2 regions of the Exiguobacterium sp. E17S genome follow, and region 1 is predicted to be linked to the other one. Evidence: riboswitches for the same ligand, from Rfam matches in the RefSeq annotation. Region 1 holds a riboswitch; the other holds the start of a gene.

Region 1 (4,216 bases):
CCTTCCAGACGATTTCCTACTTCAACGCTTTCAAGAAAGAACATAATTTGAAGCTATCGCCGATTGCGACGACTGTTATCGCACCGATGGGGATTTACTCGGATAAATACAAGGACGTCAAAGACATTCCAACTGGCGGAAAAATCGCTGTTCCGAACGAAGCGACGAACATGGGACGCGCCCTCTTGTTACTGCAAGAAGCAGGTCTGATCAAGCTACCGGACGACTTCGATGGCAACGGTTCGGTCGATAAGATCGTCGAGAATCCGAAAAAGCTAAAAATCGTTCCGATCGTCGCCGGGCAAACGCCACGCGTCTTACCGGACGTCGCGGCATCAATCATCAACAATGGCATTGCCGTTGACGCTGGCTTCAACCCGATCAAGGACTCGATCGTCCATGAGAACGAGACAGCAAAACCATACATCAACATCATCGCGACACGGACGGAAGACAAGAACAAAAAAGAACTGAAAAAAATCGCATCGCTGTATCAACAAAAAGATGTCGCGGCCTTCATCAAAAAAGAATATAAAGGCAGTACGATCCCGACGTTCGTTCCACTGAGCGATATCGGCGAATAATTTCAAAAGGAGAGTGGACAGTATGACGACACCAGTACGCACGACATGGGTAGAGACGATTGAACAGGACATCGAACAAAAACGGGAATCGTATCTTGAGACAAGTCATCGGATTCATGCAACGCCGGAAATCGGGAACGAGGAATTCTTTGCTTCGCGGCTCCATGCGGAGCGTCTAACAGCGGAAGGTTTTACAGTAGAACTCGGCGTCGCGGGGCACGATACCGCGTTCTTCGCGAAGAAATCGAGCGACCGACCAGGCGCAACGATTGCCTTTCTTGCTGAATACGATGCGTTGCCGGGTATTGGTCACGCGTGCGGTCATAATATCATCGGCACGACGAGCGTCGCAGCGGCGATCGCGCTCAGTAAAGTGCTCGATGAAGTCGGCGGGAGTGTCGTTGTCCTTGGAACACCAGCCGAGGAAGGTGGACCGAACGGTAGTGCGAAAGGCAGTTTCGTCAAACATCAGTTGTTGGAAGGGATCGATGCGGCCTTGATGGTCCATCCGTCGGGACAAACACGGATCACGGGTTCTTCCCTTGCGGTCGATCCGCTCGACTTTGCCTTTACGGGTCGTCCGGCACACGCAGCGGCGTCACCAGAGGAAGGCATCAACGCCCTTGACGCTGTCATTCAACTCTTCAATGGAATCAATGCGTTACGTCAGCAATTACCGGACGATGTCCGGATTCACGGAATCATCACGCATGGAGGTGATGCGCCGAACATCATCCCGGAATACGCAAAAGCACGTTTCTTCATCCGGGCGACGACACGGGAACGATTGAATGCCGTCACGGAAAAAGTCAAAGCCGTCGCCCAAGGCGCGGCACTCGCGACTGGGGCGACACTTGACGTCATCGCCTTCCAAAATGAAGTCGATAACCTCGTCTTCAACCGGACGTTCGACCGTCTGTTCCAAGAAGAAGCAGAATCGCTTGGTGAAAAGGTCCACTTAGACGAACGACCGGGTCTTGGTTCGACGGATGCCGGTAACATCAGTCAAGTCATTCCGACGATCCATCCGTATATCAAGATAGGTCCGGACGATCTCGTCGCGCATACGGAAGCATTCAAAGAAGCGGCTCGTTCAGAAGCTGGAGATGAAGCATTGATCACGGGGGCGAAAATCCTCGCTCGGACAGCGCTTCGCGTCCTCGCTGATGAACGGACGCGCGGGGCGATCGCTCAAGAATTCCACGACCGGAAGAACGGATATTTATAAGCGGAAAACGACGACTGGATGCACTGCTATCAGGTGCTCCGGTCGTTTTTGAGATGCAGTCGATCACGAATTGGTGATGAGTGACAGAACTGGAGCGAAATCAAAAAAGAGACAAGACAGAAGCATTTGCGCTTTGTTTTCTTGAAAAAGATATGCTAGGCTAAAATTGTATAACTCAATAATCCAGTTCTTCGGGGTAGGGTGAAAATCCCAACCGGCGGTGATGCGATCGATTGATCGACGAGCCCGCGACCTGTGATGTACGCATCATGGCTGACTTGGTGAGATTCCAGGGCCGACGGTAAAGTCCGGATGGGAGAAGAACGAAACGACACGATTCAAGCCGTTTTCTGAAAAAATGTTTTCAGGAGATGGTCTCTTTCTGCATGAAAAAATGCTGGGAGCGAACCGTGTATTTCGTGAACCCTTCTATACAGACGCCCCTTTTTCAAGGGGCGTCTTTTTTCATTTGAAAGGAGTGAACGCGATGTCACAGATGATGAGTTATGCCATGCAATTAGCACAAATGTTACACGGACAAACAAGTCCGAATCCAAGTGTCGGCTGTGTCATCGTCAAACAAGGACGCATCATCGGCTTCGGTGCGCACCGGTTTGCCGGTGGTCCGCACGCAGAAGTCGAAGCCTTACGGATGGCAGGAGAAGCCGCCCGCGGTGCCGATCTTTACGTGACGCTCGAGCCATGCAATCATCATGGCAAGACGCCACCATGCACGGAAGCGATTCTACAAGCAGGAATCAAACGAGTCTTCGTCGCAACGGAGGACAAACATGCGATCGTCGCTGGTTCCGGAATCAAACGGCTACAGGACACGGGAATCGAAGTCGAGGTCGGCCTGTTACGCCATGAGGCAGAAGCTCTCTACACGGAATTCTGGAAGACGATCGAACGAAAACGCCCGACCGTGACCGTCAAGATCGCTCAGACGATGAACGGGATCGCGGCGACAGGTGAACAGCGCTGGATCACGTCAGAAGAAGCACGCGCGAATGGTCGCGCCCTGCGTGGACGCCATGATGCGATCCTCGTCGGCAGTGAGACGGTCCTCGTCGATGATCCGGCACTGACTTTACGCGCGGCGTCAGGTATCGAACCGATTCGGGTAATCGTCGATCGCCGTGGTCGGGTCCCGGAGACGGCGCAAGTTTTCCGCGATGGTAAAAATCCAACCTACTGGCTGACGAGTGTTCCTCGGATCAGTCACGATCAGGTGACGGTGCTCGTCGGTGAGTATGAGACGCCGGAAGCGATTTTAAAACGCTTATACGAACAAGACATTCGCAGTGTTTTGATCGAAGGTGGACCGACGATTCAAGCCGCTTTCCTTGAGGCAGATCTCGTTGACCGAATCGAAGTCTACCAAGCCCCATCGATTTTTGAAGGCGATGCGTGGAATAGTCAACACGATATCGAAGATCGTTTTCAAATCGACCAGGTTGAGACGGTTGGACCGGATCTCCATCTGACGTACATCCGAAAGGAGGAGACAACATGTTCACCGGATTGATTGAAGAAGTCGGAACCTTAAAACGAAAGATCCCGCGACCGAACGGGTTAGCGCTTGAAATTGAGGCGCACCGGGTACTCGAAGGAACGAAGATCGGAGATAGCATCGCCGTCGATGGGATTTGTTTGACGGTCACGTCGATGAGTCCGACCGGTTTCACGGCAGATGCCGTCCATGACACGATTCGGTCAACAGCCCTCGGCACGTACCGCGTCGGAAGCCCATTGCAACTCGAACGGGCGATGCCGGCAGACGGTCGCTTCGGCGGCCATTTCGTCAGTGGACATATCGACGGAACAGCTCGGCTGATCAGTCGGCGACCGGATGGAGAAGCGATGGTCTATACGTTTGATGTCGGATCGTGGCAAAAGTATTGTATTCCGAAAGGCTCGATCGCAATCAACGGTACGAGCCTGACGTTGCAAGGCGTCACGCCGGAAACGATCTCGATTTCATTGATTCCGCACTCACGTCAAGTGACGACGTTTGATCGATTGGCAAGCGGCGCAGTCGTCAATATCGAGTGTGACATGATGGCGAAACATCTCTATCATTTCACGCAGCATGAGAAGCAGACGGACTGGGCAGCATTCTTAGGAGGCGACATGTAATGAACGGATTCGACTTGATTGAAGACGCAATAGAAGATTTGAAAAAAGGACGACCGATCATCGTCTGTGATGACGAGGATCGTGAGAATGAAGGCGATCTCGTCATGCTCGCAGAACACGCGACAGCAGAAAACATCAACTTCATGATCACATACGGAAAAGGACTCGTCTGTGTACCAGTCAGTCCGCGGATCGCACAGCGACTCGAACTTGCTCCGATGACAGCGAATAATACAGATCCGCATGGAACGGCATTTACGCTCAG
Region 2 (4,216 bases), on a different contig from region 1:
CTCCTTTTGCAACGAGTTGACTCGTCGTTCCCGCAACGCGGTCGATCTTATCCACTAGGTCTTGAATTGATAAGACACCGTCACTTGCAGCGTTGATTGGTCCGGTCAGTTCCGAACGACCACACCACTCAAGAAAGGCAGCGGCTTCATAACTTGAGATATACCCCATCTTCGCGTATGTGTTTTCGGCAACGATCGGACGACCGTCAAGCGCCCGCTTGATATGAAAGACGAGTCGCTCCGTATAGTCATCTGGTCCGAGGACGACCGGAAAACGGACCGCAACGACTGGGAACGTCGCCCGTTGGAAGAAATAACTCTCCGCTTGGCGCTTCCCTTCGCCATATCCATGTTCCTTCTCAAGCTCATATTTCCCGGGAAACGGATTGTAGGCACGCTCCGTGATATTCGCACCACCGTCTTCATAGACAGACATCGTCGACGTCAACACGTAGCGCCCGACTTTCCCTTCAAACGCGTCGATCGCAAGCTTGGCTTGATACGGCGTGAAGCAAATGTTGTCATAGATGACATCCCAGTGCTGTTGGCTTAAGTCCTTCATCGTACTACTTGACGTCCGGTCTCCTTTGAAAAATGTCAAGCCCTTCGCGACTGGTGGCGTATGCTCGCCGCGTGTGACGATTGTCACGTCATCCCCCGAATCGGCTAAGCGAATTGCAAGCCGGCGTCCGAAATAGCGCGTTCCCCCGAAGATCAATACTTTTCTCATCCTGAAGCCCTCCCTGTTCGTAGTAGCATTCACTCTCTTAATATTTCGAGTCAACGGAACAGGTCTCCTGTATGCGGACAATAAAAAAATCGTGGACGATGTCCACGATTGGATTCATTAACAGCCACCCGGTGTCCCAGCATTCGTTGCCGTCCGGAACGAAGTCCCGCAACCGCATGTTGCGATGGCATTCGGATTCGTGATCGTGAATCCGCCGCCGAGCATCGACTGCTTATAATCGATTTCCAGTCCTTTGACGACCGGATAATCTTTTTCGTCCACGATGACGGTCACGCCGTGCTGTTCGAAAACGAGATCCGTTTCTTTCTGTTGGTCGAATCCCATTCCGTACGACAGACCACTACATCCACCACCTTGGACGAGCATCCGAAGATTCCGTTCATCTGCTGGTGCCTGCGCCATCATGTCCTGGACTTGTAGCGCTGCTGCCTCCGTTAAATGGATCATGTCATCACCTTCCTTTTCTTTAGTATACGCAACTTCTGAGCGAATCGAAACCTAGTTGCTTGAAACTATCTTGAATTCGTTGTATAAATGGTATGTACAACAAAATAATCGTTCCATCTTCAGGGCAGGGTGAAATTCCCGACCGGCGGTAAACAACTCTTCTTGAGTTGAAGCCCGCGAGCGAATAGGGCGCTATTTGCTGATTCTGTGTAATTCAGGAGCCGACAGTACAGTCTGGATGGGAGAAGATGGCGGCATGAGTTTGAATTTGATCGATTTTTGCAACAATCGATTAGGTTTATTTAATGCGGACTTCTCCCCTGTTGATCTCATCAATAGGGGTTTCTTTATGGACGCAGTCATGCCAATACTTCATCGAGAGGAACGAGCAAAAGGAGACAATACTCGTATGAAACGCACACAAAAAATGGTCACTCTGTCAATGTTAGGATCAATCTCGTTTGTTCTTATGCTTATCAATTTTCCACTGCCGTTCTTACCGAACTATCTGAAGATTGACTTCAGTGATGTTCCTGCTCTCGTCGCAGCGATCATGTTCTCACCGGTCGCAGGTGTCATCGTCGAAGCATTGAAGAACGTGCTATACTACATCTTCCGCGGAAGTGGTGTTCCGGTCGGAGAATTCGCGAACTTCGCTGCTGGTGTCGCATTCGTGCTTCCTGTCAGCTGGTTCTACCACAAAAAGAAATCAACACAAGGTCTCGCAACTGGTCTCGTCGCTGGTACGATCACGATGGCACTCGGTCTTGCGATTCTCAACTATATCTTGATCCTTCCAGCGTATGCATGGTTCCTTGGTATGGACTACATGGCGGATCCAGCTGTCAAATGGACAGCGATCACAGCTGGTATCTTACCGTTTAACGTCATCAAGGCGTTGTTCATCTCGGCACTCTTCATTCCGTTGTTCTTGAAACTACGACCATGGATGATGCGCCGTCAACAATCTGCCTGATCCGAAAAGCTGCGCCCGCTGACGGACACGAATCCCCTCGTTCAGACGAACGAGGGGTTTTTTTTGGCTGTTCGTGCTCACAGCTCATTCTCTTCGATTTTTAGGTAAATCTTTTCAAGCAACTCTTCCGGCGTCTCGCCTACGACCGTCTCACCATCAACGAGACAAAAATGATCAAGCGAACAAATGCCGCAATAGCCGAGACAACCGTATTCGACGACGTCGACGTTAGGGTCACGTTCGAGTTGCTCCATGACGACCTGTGTACCAGCCGCTAAGTTACTGATACAAAATTCAATAATCGGATTCACTTTTTTTCCTCCTTCAAGCAGGAAACGACCTGCCTCATGTCGTATTATACAAGGTCAGACTGATTTAGGGGAACTAAGGGGGATTTTACGTTATGAAGCAATTGGTCGTACTCGGCGGAGGATATGGTGGAATGCGGATTTGTGAGCGATTCAAGGACGAGGAAGTTGCCGTCACGCTCGTCGACCGTCTACCGTACCACGCACTCAAAACGGAATATTACGCACTCGCAGCAGGTACATTATCAGATCGAGATGTCCGGATTGAATTTCCGGAGGGGAAACATCTTACTTATAAATATGGACATGTCATTAAAATCTCACCAGAGACGAATACGGTCCACCTGCAGGACGGATCAGAATTATTCTATGATGACTTGATCATCGCCCTCGGTTGCGAGGATAAATACCACAACATTCCGGGTGCTCAAGAGTTTACATATAGCATCCAGACACTTGAAGAATCGCGCAAGACACAGCAAGCGATCTGTGGTTTGTCACCGGGGTCCGTCGTCTCGATCGTCGGTGCTGGTCTATCTGGTGTCGAACTTGCCAGTGAACTGCATGAGAGCCGGAAAGATTTAACGATTCGTCTGTTCGACCGCGGTCCATCCGTCTTGTCATTCTTATCCGATAAAGTCTCGTCTTACGTCCAGGAATGGTTCGAGGAGCATGACGTTGAGGTCATCAACAATTCGAACGTCACGCTCGTCACGGCGGACGACGTGCGAAACGGCGACGATACGTACCCGTCGGACTTGACGATTTGGACGGCAGGTACGCAGCCGGTCAAGGTCGTTCGTGATCTCGGCTTTGCTGCAGACAGTGGCGGTCGGATCAAATTGACGGAACATCACCATGTACCAGAATACGATAACGTCTTCGTCATCGGCGATTGTGCCAGCTTGCCGTATGCACCAAGCGGTCAACTCGCAGAACATCAGGCAGAACAAGTCGTCGATGTCTTGCAAGCGAAATGGCAAGGGAAAAAATTGCCGAAACTGCCAGAAATCAAATTGCGCGGGATGCTCGGATCGCTCGGGAAATCAGATGGTTTTGGGATCGTCATGGGCAAGCAAGCGCTGACGGGGAAAGTCCCACGTCTCTTAAAGTCCGGTGTCTTATGGAAACACAAAAAGATTAAATGAACAAAAGAGGTGTCCCGATCTTTGGGATACCTCTTTGTCGTTCACCCCGTCTGACTTAACTTTGCATCAATCGCTGCCGTGATCGTCTTCAGCTTGACGTACCCCTCGTCAATCATCTCATCATCAAGCACGATCAGTGGATAAAAATAGACATCCTCTTTCAAGGCTTCCGTCCATTGATCCGCTGTTGCTGTCTCGAAATCGACATAGCGTAGCGTCATCGCTTGCTCATATTTCTGTCCGAGGACAGCTTGTAGCCAACTGAACGTCTCTTCCGAGCTGGGTGCCCCGACACAACTCGGACAAGTGACCGCTGTTCCATAAACCGTGATTTCCATCTTGAAGTCCCCCTTTTCAATTCTCTCCTCTTTAGTATACAAGTTTTCCAGATTGAGAACATTTTTCAACCCTGTTACAATGAAACTATACGAAAGGATGTGTTTACGCATGGAAATGTTTGATCAAGTGAATGAAGTTCTTGAAAAATTGCGTCCGTTCCTTCTTCGTGATGGAGGAGACGTTGAACTCGTAGATGTAGAAGACGGAATCGTAAAACTCCGTTTGATGGGAGCTTGTGGTAGCTGCC

The links. Region 1 has a riboswitch for FMN ahead of ribD (bifunctional diaminohydroxyphosphoribosylaminopyrimidine deaminase/5-amino-6-(5-phosphoribosylamino)uracil reductase RibD). Riboswitches for the same ligand answer to the same signal wherever they lie in the genome.
Region 2: it holds a riboswitch for FMN, as region 1 does, so the genes downstream of both, AC3B4V_RS07355 (ECF transporter S component) here and ribD (bifunctional diaminohydroxyphosphoribosylaminopyrimidine deaminase/5-amino-6-(5-phosphoribosylamino)uracil reductase RibD) in region 1, are expected to answer to the same signal.

What each region holds. Positions count from the first base shown of each region.
Region 1 is NZ_JBYLRU010000006.1:72,988-77,203, forward strand. It holds gene AC3B4V_RS14740 (MetQ/NlpA family ABC transporter substrate-binding protein) at 1-584, shown strand, start outside; gene AC3B4V_RS14745 (M20 family metallopeptidase) at 607-1,812, shown strand; FMN riboswitch at 1,996-2,140, shown strand; gene ribD (bifunctional diaminohydroxyphosphoribosylaminopyrimidine deaminase/5-amino-6-(5-phosphoribosylamino)uracil reductase RibD) at 2,300-3,340, shown strand; gene ribE (riboflavin synthase) at 3,325-3,951, shown strand; gene ribA (GTP cyclohydrolase II) at 3,951-4,216, shown strand, end outside.
Region 2 is NZ_JBYLRU010000001.1:1,425,352-1,429,567, forward strand. It holds gene AC3B4V_RS07345 (NAD-dependent epimerase/dehydratase family protein) at 1-730, opposite strand, end outside; gene AC3B4V_RS07350 (HesB/IscA family protein) at 848-1,198, opposite strand; FMN riboswitch at 1,310-1,452, shown strand; gene AC3B4V_RS07355 (ECF transporter S component) at 1,608-2,174, shown strand; gene AC3B4V_RS07360 (YuzB family protein) at 2,252-2,485, opposite strand; gene AC3B4V_RS07365 (NAD(P)/FAD-dependent oxidoreductase) at 2,578-3,630, shown strand; gene AC3B4V_RS07370 (DUF1462 family protein) at 3,672-3,968, opposite strand; gene AC3B4V_RS07375 (NifU family protein) at 4,078-4,216, shown strand, end outside.